DNA from 3 places in the Rothia sp. HMSC058E10 genome. Region 2 is predicted to be linked to each of the others. Evidence: predicted binding sites of a transcription regulator. Region 2 holds the regulator's gene; each other region holds the start of a gene.
The links. Region 2 encodes HrcA, which represses chaperone genes, less so after heat shock. Its sites were predicted from a motif close to TTNGCACTCGNNNNNNNCGAGTGCNAA; they were not measured.
Positions count from the first base shown of each region.

Region 1: the regulator HrcA is predicted to act here: its motif matches at 2,259-2,285, upstream of groL (chaperonin GroEL).
Region 3: the regulator HrcA is predicted to act here: its motif matches at 1,944-1,970, upstream of groES (co-chaperone GroES).

Region 1 covers NZ_KV797627.1:97,021-101,552, reverse strand. Annotated here, with positions in the region: gene HMPREF2609_RS10910 (hypothetical protein) at 1-323, opposite strand, end outside; gene groL (chaperonin GroEL) at 558-2,180, opposite strand; gene HMPREF2609_RS05155 (LytR C-terminal domain-containing protein) at 2,554-3,105, opposite strand; gene HMPREF2609_RS05150 (DUF3263 domain-containing protein) at 3,247-3,639, opposite strand; gene HMPREF2609_RS05145 (uracil-DNA glycosylase) at 3,741-4,415, shown strand; gene HMPREF2609_RS05140 (threonine/serine exporter family protein) at 4,523-4,532, opposite strand, start outside.
Region 2 covers NZ_KV797619.1:118,329-122,860, forward strand. Annotated here, with positions in the region: gene HMPREF2609_RS03465 (DUF3097 family protein) at 1-675, opposite strand, end outside; gene hrcA (heat-inducible transcriptional repressor HrcA) at 906-2,006, shown strand; gene dnaJ (molecular chaperone DnaJ) at 2,104-3,240, shown strand; gene HMPREF2609_RS03480 (16S rRNA (uracil(1498)-N(3))-methyltransferase) at 3,325-4,092, shown strand; gene HMPREF2609_RS03485 (PhoH family protein) at 4,139-4,532, shown strand, end outside.
Region 3 covers NZ_KV797609.1:118,329-122,860, forward strand. Annotated here, with positions in the region: gene HMPREF2609_RS00990 (glutamate--cysteine ligase) at 1-177, opposite strand, end outside; gene HMPREF2609_RS00995 (class I SAM-dependent methyltransferase) at 345-1,793, opposite strand; gene groES (co-chaperone GroES) at 2,037-2,324, shown strand; gene groL (chaperonin GroEL) at 2,454-4,043, shown strand; gene guaB (IMP dehydrogenase) at 4,309-4,532, shown strand, end outside.

The sequences.
Region 1 (4,532 bases), on a different contig from region 2:
TTCTTCTGCTGGCCCGCTTTAAGCACCGACCTGTACGACCGTGCCGAGAGCACAGATGCTTCCGATAAAACCGATAACACGCTCATGTAGCTCAGGCACGAGGCAACGGACAGCGAAGAAAAAGCCGAGCCGATAGATCCGAACGAGAAAGCCGAGCCGATCGAAAACGCCGAATTTACGGAGCCAATGCTGCAGAATGAGTTCACCGACCCGATGCTCAGAAATGAATTTCGCGAGCCGATGCTCTTTGTGTTTTGGCCGGAACGGGCGGGGGTATCGGGGGCGTTGTTTTCGGAAGATTTGGAGGTGGTGTTAGGCATCATAAATCCAGCATACCGTGCGGCTCTCCCATCCCGAACGAATCACGGCGCACGTCGCGAGCAGGTAGTATTGTGCCGAAAAGGTAAGATTTTCCTACCTGCTCGAGCCAAAAACCACCTGCTCGCGACTCTGAAAAGCATAGGCAAAAGCTCTCCGGGGCGAATCCCGTACCCGGCATTGTGCCGGTCAGGAACCCGCCCCGGAGAGCTTCACCATACTCCCTCAGTCGGGAAACGTTACATCATGCCGCCCATCGGGTCAGCAGCCGGTGCCGCAGCAGATGCGGGCTCAGGCTTGTTTGCCACCACAGCCTCGGTGGTCAGGAACAGACCGGCGATCGATGCGGCGTTCTGCAGAGCGGAACGGGTCACCTTCACGGGGTCGTTAATACCCGCAGCCATGAGGTCTTCGTACTCGCCAGTTGCAGCGTTCAGGCCGGTACCCTCGGGCAGGGAACGAACCTTATCGACCACCACGCCGGGCTCAAGGCCAGCGTTCGTTGCGATCTGCTTCAGCGGCGCATCGATAGCCACGCGCACGATGTTTGCGCCGGTTGCCTCGTCACCCTTCAGGTCGAGCTTGTCGAAGACCTTCGCGCCCGCCTGAATCAGTGCCACGCCACCGCCGGGGACGATACCCTCTTCAACGGCTGCCTTTGCGTTGCGCACAGCATCCTCAATGCGGTGCTTGCGTTCCTTCAGCTCAACCTCGGTTGCCGCGCCAGCCTTGAGCACAGCCACACCACCGGCGAGCTTTGCCAGGCGCTCCTGCAGCTTCTCGCGGTCGTAGTCGGAATCGGAGTTTGCGATCTCAGCGCGAATCTGTGCCACGCGGCCATCAAGTGCGGCGGCGTCGCCAGCGCCCTCAATGATGGTGGTCTCGTCCTTGGTGACAACAACCTTGCGTGCCTTACCCAGCATCTCAAGGGTTGCGGTATCCAGAGACAGGCCAACCTCTTCAGTAATAACCTGACCGCCGGTGAGGATCGCAATATCAGCCATCATAGCCTTGCGACGGTCACCGAAACCGGGTGCCTTCACGGCAACGGACTTGATGGAGCCGCGCATCTTGTTCAGCACGAGCAGCGCCAGAGCCTCGCCCTCAACATCCTCGGCAATAATCAGCAGCGGCTTGCCGGACTGCATGACCTTCTCAAGAACGGGAACCAGATCCTTCACGTTCGAGATCTTCTGGTTGACCACCAGGATGTAGGGGTCTTCCAGCACGGCTTCCTGACGCTCGGGGTCGGTCACGAAGTAGCCGGAGAGGAAGCCCTTATCGAAGCGCATACCCTCGGTGAGTTCCAGGTGCAGGCCGAAGGTGTTGGATTCCTCAACGGTAATCACGCCTTCCTTGCCGACCTTCTCCATAGCCTGAGCGATCAGCTTACCGATCTCCTGATCGCCCGCAGAGATGGATGCGGTTGCCGCGATCTCTTCCTCAGTCTCAACCTCTTTCGCGGAGTCGAGCAGGGTCTTGGTGACCTCCTCAACAGCCTTCTCAATACCGCGCTTGAGGCTCAGCGGGTCAGCACCGGCAGCCACGTTGCGCAGGCCCTCACGCACGAGCGCCTGAGCCAGCACGGTTGCGGTGGTGGTACCGTCACCTGCGATATCGTCGGTCTTCTTGGCTACCTCTTTGACGAGTTCGGCGCCAATCTTTTCATAGGGGTCTTCAAGCTCGATCTCTTTGGCGATGGAAACACCGTCATTGGTGATCGTGGGTGCGCCCCACGACTTCTCAAGCACGACGTTGCGGCCACGGGGGCCAAGAGTTACCTTAACGGCATCGGCTAGAGTGTTCAGTCCGCGCTCTAGACCGCGACGAGCTTCTTCATCAAAAGCAATAAGTTTTGCCATGTGGCGATATCCCTCCTGGACGTTTCGAATGGAGCGCTCAGGTTTTCCGGTCTGCCGAAGCAGATTTTGATACCGGTTTTAGCACCTGAAGGCGCCGAGTGCTAAAAACAATTTTGGCACTTGGTGCGCCCGAGGGCAAACATTTTGAGCACCGAATTTAGCTTAATCGCCCTCAGCGCATTCTTAAGGCGCACGGAAAGCCGCAATGGGGTGAACGGGTACGGCTTCGCGTGCGAATGCATGGAGCCAAAGCACCAGTTTCGATAGCCGAGCGATGTTATATGCGAACGCATAGGGCTCATAGAACGTTCCCGAAACTAGCGGGGATGATAAACGGTACCGCAAATCGCGGTCTCAAGCCGATTGATGCCGTTTAGCTGTAGTCGGTGGCGAGCACCACCACAATATCGTTCTCGCCCAGAATCAAGGTGTCTGAGCTCTCCTGAACCGTCGTGATATTCAGGGTTTTCGCAATAGCTTCGGCCTGCGACTTCTTGGCCTCGTCCTTGTAGTAGACCGTGCTGGACTGCGGCGGGGTGCCCGACCAGTTCGCGGTTTCGGTAATCGTGTAACCTTCAAGCGCGGCGCTTGCCTTGGCCGCAGACCCGCCGGGCGCGGATGCGTTATAGACCGCCACGTTCGCATCCTTAGCCTGCTCGGATGCCGAGGCAGAGGGCGACGATGATTCCGAAGGCGAGGCGGGGGCACTGTAGCTCTTGGCGCGCGCGGCGGCCTCGGGCGAGCTGCTGCGCGGGTGGTTAATGTACATGGCGCCGCCGAGCACGAGCGCTAAAATACCGGCGACGACAACGGGAATAATGCCTTTGGGGCTCTTGGAAGGGTCGTCAATAACACCGCGGTATGTTCCACGGCGGGCGGTATTCTCGTCGATGTCGTCGAATTCATCGTGCGGGTATTGGCTCATGACTTCCCTAGGTTGAGTAATAGATGTACCGCTCTGCGCGGTGGAGCCCTGCCAAAGCTCTCTCTTACAGGGTACCGTATGGGGCTTTATCCGTCCTGTTCGGAACGGCGTGCGCTCATGCACACATCAGTGCGGCTGCCTTTAGCTGCGGTCGCGAACCTCGCGCAGGCGGTGCATCAGGATAGGTTCGGCGGCGATCACGCGCTGGCTATCGATCATCGTATTGAGCTTCTGGTAGTAGGCGATCGGGGTGAGCCCGAGCGCGGTAATCGCTTTCTCTTTGGTGCCCTGATACTTCCAGTACCGTTTTTCCAGGGCTATCATGGCACGCTCTAAATCGGTGAGGGCGGATTTGCGTGTGTTCTCGGTTTTTCCGCCGGTTTCGCGGGTTTCGGGAGCGTCGGGGGCAGAAGACGCAGGCTGTGTTGTAGGGTTGGGTCCGGGGCTATCGGCGGGGACTGCCGCTGCGGGTTCGGCGGCTTCGGAGCCGTTAGCAGGCGAAGGTTCGGGGGTTTCCGAAGAAGGTATCGGCATCTGGATTCCTGACGAACATAGGTGGTCTACATGAACACTTTAGAGTATGTTGGTTGAAGTCACCGTGTTATTAGAGTCAAATTTTCTCAGGGAGTATTTTCATGACGAACCCGCCGCTGACCGACATTATGAGCGAAGACTGGGCGCAGGCCCTCGCGCCCGTCGAAGATAAAATCCACGCCATGGGCGAGTTTTTACGCACCGAACACGCGGCGGGACACCGAACTTTTCCCACAGGTCAGAATATTTTCCGCGCATTCTCACGCCCCATGAACGAGGTCAAGGTGCTGATCGTGGGGCAAGACCCCTACCCCACCCCCGGAAACGCAATGGGGCTTTCGTTCTCGGTGCAGCGGGATATGCCCCTGCCGAAATCGCTCATCAATATTTACCGGGAACTTTCCGACGATTTGGGGATTGAGCCCGCACAGCACGGCGATCTGAGCTCGTGGTCCGATGAGGGCATTATGCTTATGAACCGTGTGCTCAGCGTGCGTGAAGGGGCGCCGGGGTCGCATCGCAATAAGGGGTGGGAAGAGGTGACTGAGTGCGCTATTCGGGCGCTGGCAGCACGCAATAAGCCCCTGGTCGGGCTGCTGTGGGGTGCGGATGCGCGGCGCACCGCCCCGATGCTGGAACCGTACCCGTGTGTGGAGTCTGCGCATCCGTCGCCGCTATCGGCGCATCGCGGGTTCTTCGGTTCACGCCCGTTCTCGCGGGTGAATACGCTGCTGGTAGAGCAGGGTGCGGAGCCGGTGGACTGGACGGTCAAGTAACGCGCATCCGCCCACTCATACCTACATACAAAGGCTCTTTATTCCAATGTGGAATAAAGAGCCTTTGTAGCATCCCGCATCAGGGGAATGTAAGAACCACGGATGCGCTACTCGGCG
Region 2 (4,532 bases):
CACCTGCGGCCATGCTGGAATTCCGAGAACCTGCGGCTTGACGGCCTGCCAAATATCAATGAAAGGGTGCCCCACAATCTTAATATTTCCAGCAGCGCCGGGAACAGCTAAAGCCTCCGCCACAACACGTTCTTCCTTGGTGCCTTTCAGAAGATGATCCACAAGAATTCCAAGTCGTCGCTCTGGACCGGGGGAGAACTCTTTAACGGCAGTTGCTAAATCATCAACACCATGAAGGGGCTCGACCACAATACCTTCAACCCGCAGATCATGGCCCCACACTTTCTCGACGAGTTCCGCATCATGAAGCCCCTCAACCCAGATTCTAGATGCGCGCGCCACCCGTGCTGGAGCGTTTTCAACTGCTACCGAACCAGAACGAGAAATTTTGCGCCCTGAGGTCTTTCGTGGTGTTGGGGCAACAATCTCAACCGGTTCGCCCTCAAGAAAGTACCCGATTCCTAAAGGAAAATTTTTGACCCGTCCGTGAGCGTCTTCAAGCCCGAAAAATATTTCTCCACCGATACGTTCGGCACGCACTACTTCGCCAACCCACCCGTTAAGATCCTCAAGGACCATCCCGCGTTTTAGCTCGACCCGACGAGGAGGAGCATGCCTGTTATTTATTGAGGCACGTGATAGATCTTGTGCACCCCAAGCGTATCGTTCACTCATATCTTGCATCCTTCGTACAACGGCACCACGGATATTGCCTGGTTTCCGCAGGTTAGCTTTTGGCAGAACCCATCCAATTCTAAAGTATTGATAACTCGCTTCTGGCGAAAGACTAGTACCGCTAGGGGTTACCCGGCTATGATAAAAGTAGTTTTTAGCACTCTCTCAATAAGAGTGCCAGATTATGCTTTTCCAGATTATTAACCACCGATAGGGTCGCAAGGAGTACCATGTCACACGAACGCCGTATGCGCATATTGCAGGCAATCGTTGAAGACTACGTGCGCACAGGCGAACCCATAGGTTCAAAGACGCTGGCACAGCGCCACCATCTTCAAGTATCCAGTGCCACGATACGCAATGATATGGCAGCTTTAGAAGAACAGGGACTTTTGAGCGCACCGCACGCCAGCGCTGGGCGTATTCCTACAGAACAGGGATACAGGTTCTTCGTCGATGCTCTAGCCGCGCCGCGTGCTCTCTCTGCAACCCAAGTTTCGGCGTTACGGCAAATTCTTGAAAGCGCACACAGCGTAGAAGACATGATTGAAGCCGCCACCCGAACACTTGCCCATCTCACGCATCAGGTGGCGCTTATCCAGTACCCAACACGTAACGCTGGAACTCTCTTGCATCTTGAGTTCGTACCCCTAGATTCACGCACGCTCTTAGCATTGCTTATCAGTGATCTTGGCACAATCCACCGGGTCACTGTGATACTGCCAGAGACTACAGCCTTATCGCATGATGAAACTGTGTCAGCTCTTGCAGCGATTAAAGAGAACCTGCTCAAAATGCTTCAGGGTTTACCTTTCGAAAACATAAGTGCATTGCTGCCAGAAGCGCATCATCCAGCGTTGCGAGGCCGTTCTCCGGAGCTCACCGAAGCTATCGTGGATCATCTGCGAGCACAGCCTTATTTTGAACGAGATATTCGCTTCGCGATCTCTGGCACCTCAAACCTAGCACGAAGTCACGACGACTTCTCGGCGAGCATAGCTCCCATTTTGGATGCGCTCGAAGAACAAGTTACGCTGCTTCGCGTGCTGTCTCACGCATCGGTTCAAGAAGCCGGGTACAGTGTAAGGATCGGTCACGAGAATACGGAGCAAGCGCTTCAAGGAGCTTCTATTGTCACTGGTGAATACGATTCACCCGTTGTAGTTTCATACGGCAAACAACATTTACCAGATAATGAAGGCGCCTTGGGGAAGCATACGGCAAAACTTGGCGTGGTGGGTCCAGTCCGCATGGATTACCGTGGTAACATTGCGGCGGTGAACGCGGTAGCTCGCTATCTAGGTCATGTCTTAGGCACACGAGCATCATGACATCGTGCGAGTAATTCCTCAGAACCCCGTAAACTTACCGATTTTATATTGACACCATATCCGGAGCACTCCGGTACGAAAAGGATAGAAGAAACACGTGAGCGATCACTACTCAACTCTTGGAGTCTCGAAGGATGCAAGCCCCGAAGAGATCAAAAAAGCGTACCGTAAAAAGGCGCGTCAACTGCACCCCGACGTTAACCCATCCGAAGAGGCAGCTGAGGAATTCAAACGTGTAACCCTCGCCTACGAAGTACTCTCAGATAACGAGAAACGCCGTAATTACGACGCTACCGGCGATGAACAGGGTCGTGCAGGATTCCCTGGAGGCGCAGGAGGGTTCGGCGGCTTTGGCTCAGGAAGTTTCGGGTTCCAAGACCTTTTCGATATGTTTACCGGAGGCGGTGGACAAAGCGGTCCCGCATCCCGCGTACGCCAGGGACAAGACGCACTTATCAACGTCTCGATATCCCTTAAAGACGCAGTTTTTGGCGTCGAAAAGACTGTAGAGCTTAACACGGCCGTCACTTGTAAATCCTGTGAAGGTGAAGGAACCGCTCCCGGAACCCACCCCGAAACCTGTGAGACCTGTCATGGCCAGGGATTCATGCAGCGCCGTGTTCAATCCATCCTAGGAACCGTCATGCAGCAGGTAGAGTGCCCCAGCTGTCAGGGATATGGCACCGTCATCAAACACCGCTGCCCAGAATGCCACGGACAGGGCCGTGTGGGCGAAAAACTCCCGCTGACCTTCACCGTTCCCGCCGGTGTTAATGACGGAGCCCGCATACGTCTGCGAGGTAAAGGCGAAGCTGGACTCAATGGTGGTCCCAATGGCGATCTTTATATTGATCTCAACGTTAAGCGCGATAAATACTTTGTTCGCGATGGTGATAATCTCACCACAACGGTGAATATTCCTATGGTCGCAGCCGTTTTAGGAACCACCGTACCCTTAGAAACCTTCGATGGGGTTCAAGAGATCACCATCCCTGAAGGCGCACAAAGCGGCGACATCGTAACTTTGAACGGCTTAGGTGTTACCCGCCTTCACTCCGATAAACGCGGAGACCTACAGGTACGTATTCAGGTCACAACACCGACCAATGTAAACTCCGAACAACGTGAGTTGCTCCAAAAATTCGCTGAACTTCGTGGAGAAGACTTGCACGAAGGCACCCACGTCAAACAAAAACATGGTCTTTTTTCGCGACTCAAAGACCAATTTAAATAGACAACATTCTTTGTATCCGAAGTGTTCTGAAAATCCTAGTACGGTAAGATGAAACACTTCGGATACAGCTTTATCAAGGATCTTATGAGCGCCCCCATTTTCTACATTACCGCCAAAGAGCTAGCCAGCTGCACGGCAGGGAGTACATTTACTCTAACTGGTCCGGAAGCGCATCACGCCAAGGTGAAACGCTTAGCTATAGGGGAGAACCTTGACCTTGCAGACGGCCAAGGGCATCGTATCCATGGTATTGTTTCAGCGATTTCCTCTAAAGGACTTGAAGTTACAGTCCAAAACCTAGATAAGGATGATAACAGCCTCTCAGTTTCCCTTGTGCAGGCACTCGCCAAAGATAACCGAGACATATTGGCAATTGAGACCGGCACCGAACTTGGAATTCGGAGCGTTATCCCGTGGAGTGCCGATCGCTCTATCGTGCGGTGGAAAGGGGAACGCGCTACTAAAGCTCACCAAAAGTGGCAAAATACTGTCTCTGCCGCCGCTAAGCAATCGCGTCGAGCGCTCATTCCTACCGTGGAAGAGCTGTATTCTTCGCAGGAACTCGCAGAACACATACGCGAGCTCACGGATCAGGGAGCGTATGTCTATATTCTGCATGAACAGGCCACTGAACCCTTAAGCGAATATCTGCGAAAGATTGGGTACAGCCCTGATAATCCCACCAGAATTTATATTCTTGTAGGACCTGAAGGAGGCATCACCGAACGGGAAATCGAACTTTTCACGCGGGCGGGTGCGTACAAGGCACTGTTAGGAACTGAAATTCTGCGAGCCTCCACTGCTGGTGCCGCAGCACTGTGCACTATCAACATAGTGTTGGGACGCTGGTAAGTAACGTTACACTTATTTAAGAACCAACAAGCCAAGGAGCTTACTTTTGACGACTACCTCACGACCCCTCTCAACGGCACGTACCGTATCTTTCAAAAGCGCCGCAGAGATGATAGCGGTTCTTGGCCCTCAAGACGCGCATCTCACTATTGTTGAGGACTATTTCGACAATATTTCAATTCGTCCCAAGGATCTTGATCTTCTTATTTCCGGTCCGTCCGTATCTGTTACCACGGTTGCGAAGCTTCTCAATGAACTCCGTGTATTCGCTAGTCACGGTACACAGATTACAGTACAAGTTATCCATCGTCTGATGGGTATGCTCGGTGATGAACTTTCAAATCCGGCGCATACGCTCTCAGCGAGTATTCTTTCAACACGCGGTACGACGATTCGCCCGAAGACGGTAAACCAGAAAAAATATGTGGATGCTATTGACG
Region 3 (4,532 bases), on a different contig from region 2:
TTCGCCCGTCACATGAGCATGATCCAGGGAAGGTTCCAAAAGCTCGGGGTAACGTTCGCCCACACGGGCAAGTACCTCTTGAGCACGCGCTACCAGCTCTCCGGTATGCTGGTCAATCAGCGCGATCTCCCACTCTACGCCAAGAGTGGATTGCGCCGAGGAAGCGAACGGAATCAAAACTCTCTCCTTCTTAGGGTGACTGCATTTATTTTACGGTGTTGGTGACCACAACAGCGCTTTTCAGAGTGTGTATGAACTAAATACGACACGAACATGAAGTATCTGACATAAAACGTCACACACCGGCATTACAATTTTGCAGATGCGCCACCCACATAAACCCGCTAGACCACAGAAATCTTAGTGTCCGAGCTAGAGACGTGCGCTGAATCAGAAAAATCTACAGGCCGCACATGCCACCCGATGCGCCGTGCCTGCTGCCCAGACCCCACTCGCGTAAACACTAAAGTCGCCGGGTTATAGCCCTGATTCTTCGCGGCCTTCTTACCTGATTTCTTGCCCGCACCGCCTGCCAGCAGGGTCGCACGCATTTTCTCGGGCACCAGATCAACGCCGCGTTTCTTGATCGTCAAAGCCGTAAAACCGCGCTCGCGCACCCACTTTTTGAGCTGTTTCTCATGCACCGGGATTTCCTCAAGAACCTCATAACACTGTGCCAGCGGACTCTGAACAGCTTCTACCGCCGTGAGGTACGCCAGGTGCGGATCAATCAGGTTCGCCCCAAGCTCTTGGGCTAACTCCTGCACCAGATGCGCCCGCACTACCGCGCCGGAAGGCTCATAGAGGTACTCACCGGGGGAGGGGAGCCGGGTTTGCTTTTCATCAACAGGGGTTACTTGTTCCGCGGGATAGGGACTACTCAGCGTGGTTTTGTGAATGCGCAGGCCCTTGTCTTCAGCCTGTCCCGTCGCCTCCTGCCGCAGCACCGTGACCGTGCGTGCAACGCCCTCCTGAGCCAAAGCATTAAACCAAAGCACCAACTCCACGAGAGAACCCTCATGCTCAACCCACTGCGCCGTGACACGCGGATGCGGGTTCGCCTCACTACGAATATCCTCAGGGCGCGCAATAGCCTCATGCGGCATCCCCGGACCAAGTTTGACACCCATCGGCATGCCAGTTCTGGCCAGATCCACTACGAACGAAAGCGGTGGAGAATAGGCTTCTGGATCAAAAATACGTTCTGTACGGGATTTTATAACTCCGGTCAGATCACGTCTGGCCGGATCAAGCCATATGCCCTGCACCGCCTCGCCGGTGCTATCACGAAAACTCTCCGGATCAAAGTTCGTCACATCACCGACCACAACCCGCGAACCCGAAAAATCCGCCAGATTTGCGGCAGCAAAAGATGCCGTCAACGGGTCAAGCTCCACAGAAACAGTCTCTAAGGATGCGCGCGCGAACTCCAACGAATCCGCGCCGATACCACATCCCAAATCGGCAACCGAACGAACCCCGGCACGGGCAAACACGGCCGCATGCTCGGCAGCAACAACCGGTCGAGTCGCCTGCTGCGCGCCGTGCTCGGTCAAAAACATAGTGCGCGCCCTATCGCCGAACTTTGACAGCGCCCGAGTGCGCGCCTTAACAAGGCTGAGAATATTGGCGGTCTCATCGGGCGTGAACCCCTGCGCCCGCAGCCGCGTAACCTGTTCGAGCGAGTGCTCTTGACTATAGGGGAAAAGCGCATCCGCGGCATCTAACGCCTGCCGGGTAAAAGCCAGCTCGGGCGGTAAGGCAAACGGCGGCGGGGGCACAAAATCAACCATAGGCTTAAGTGTAGTGGCATGAGCATATGCAGAAGGCTTGGAGACTGCGGCAGGTTCACGGGGCGCTCGCGTATTATCCTGTGCGCGAAACGCCGCCCTCGAAACGGCGCGCATTCTTGACCGGGTGCCGCTGGGATTCTAAAGTTGAATTTAGCACTCGAAGCGGTGCAGTGCTAAACGCCTAGGCGCTAGGGCTAAACCGCTTCACAAATTCTTAAAAACTGACTAACAAGGAGCATACCTATGGCTATTAAGCCCCTCGAAGACCGAGTAGTTGTCAAACTAGAGCAGGCTGAGCAGACCACCGCATCCGGTCTGGTTATTCCCGAAACTGCAAAGGAGAAGCCGCAGGAGGCTCGCGTAGTAGCCGTGGGCCCCGGCCGCGTGGACGATAAAGGCAACCGCGTTCCCGTCGATATCGCCGAAGGCGACGTAGTTGTGTTCTCCCGCTACGGCGGCACCGAGGTCAAGTACCAGGGCGAGGAATACCTGATTCTCTCCGCTCGTGACGTTCTGGCGATCGTCGACTAATTTCGCATATATGCAGGATGCGCCGCCGGTTTCTCGCGCGGCGCATCCGCTATACCTGACCTGGATTTGGCGCACGTGCGCCTTCTACGATATCGAACGCTCACAACCCTCAAGGAGTAGCGAATATTCATGGCTAAACAGCTTGAATTCAACGATGCCGCCCGTAAGTCCCTGCAGGCTGGCGTCGATAAACTCGCCGATGCGGTCAAGGTTACCCTCGGCCCACGCGGGCGCAATGTTGTGCTCGATAAACAGTGGGGTGCACCGGTTATCACGAATGATGGTGTCTCGATCGCCCGCGAAGTTGAGCTTGAAGACCCCTATGAAAACTTGGGCGCGCAGCTCGCTAAAGAGGTAGCCACCAAGACTAACGACGTTGCTGGTGACGGTACGACTACCGCAACCGTGCTGGCGCAGGCACTCGTGAATGAGGGGCTGCGCAACGTAACAAGCGGTGCGGCACCTGCGGAGGTGAAACGTGGCATTGAGGCCGCCGTTGAGAAGGTCTCCGAGCGTCTGCTTCACGATGCCCGCGAGGTACAGGGTCCGGAAGTTGCGCATGTTGCCGCTATTTCGGCTCAGTCCGACCAGATCGGCGAGCTTTTGGCATCTGCTTTTGAGAAGGTCGGTCAGGACGGCGTCATTACTATCGAGGACGGCTCCTCCACTGAGATTGAGCTTGACATTACCGAGGGTATGCAGTTCGACAAGGGCTACCTTTCGCCTTCGTTCGTGACCGATGCCGAGCGTGGCGAAGCGGTTCTTGAAGATAGCCTCATTCTGCTCTACCAGGGTAAGATCTCCACTGTTGCCGAGATTATGCCTCTGCTGGAGAAGGTCGTACAGGCGAAAAAACCGCTGACCATTATCGCCGAAGACGTTGATGGTGAAGCACTGTCCACCCTCGTGGTGAATAAGCTCCGCGGAACTCTCGACGTTGTGGCGCTTAAGGCTCCCGGGTTCGGCGATCGCCGCAAGGCTATTATGCAGGATCTCGCCATTCTGACCGGCAGCATCGTGATTACCCCCGAACTGGGTATCGACCTGGCCCAGGCAACGCTCGAAGAAACCGGTTCGGCGCGCCGCGTGACCGTCACCAAGAACACCACCACGATTGTGGACGGCGGTGGCAGCAAGGAAGCGGTTGAAGACCGTGTGCAGCAGCTGCGCCGAGAGATCGAGGCCGTCGATTCCGAGTGGGATCGCGAAAAGCTCAAGGAACGCCTGGCGAAGCTCGCCGGTGGCGTGGGCGTGATCAAGGTGGGTGCGGCAACCGAGGTTGAGGCTAAGGAACGTAAGCACCGCATCGAAGACGCTGTGTCTTCTACCCGCGCGGCTCTTGAAGAAGGCATCGTATCCGGTGGCGGTTCGGCACTGATCCACGCCAGCAAGGCGCTCGACGGTTTTGAACTCGATAGCCACGACGCAAACGTAGGTGTGCAGATTGTACGCCGCGCCCTGGTACAGCCGCTGCGCTGGATTGCCGAAAACGCTGGCGACGACGGCTATGTGGTGGCGGCAAAGGTTGCCGAACAGCCTGTTGGCCACGGTTACAACGCCAAAACCGGTGAGTATGTTGATCTGTTTGAGGCGGGCGTAATTGACCCCGTGAAGGTCACCCGCTCTGCGCTGCAGAATGCATCATCTATCGCGGCTTTGGTGCTCACGACCGAGACTCTGGTGGTCACCAAGCCCGAAGAAGAGGACGAAGACGAATAATTGATGGGTTGCCCGGTTCGAGGAGAGAAAATCTCGTTGAACCGGGCAACAACTATCTATAGGTGCTTGACGCAGACTGGCCTGAAATAACCGCAAGCGCAGCCTTGAACCGGATACTGCTTACAGGAAAGGCGCGCATCCAAACCACTCCGTGTACCCCGAAGCAGACGTAAGCGTTTACCATAGAGATACGACGTTTTACACCCGGTGGCACCACTCGCTACACAACATCTATACATCCGGTACAGCATTTGAAAGGCTAAACATGACTGTCCCCACCGCCCTGACCGACGATCCCTTCGGTTTCACCGGTCTGACCTATGATGACGTGTTGCTTCTACCCGGCAACACCGATGTTATTCCCTCCGATGCCGATACCAGCACTCGACTTTCCAAGCGTATTACCCTGGGCACCCCCATTATCTCCGCGGCGATGGATACCGTCACCGACTCTCAAATGGCGATCGCAATGGCGCGTCTAGGCGGTAT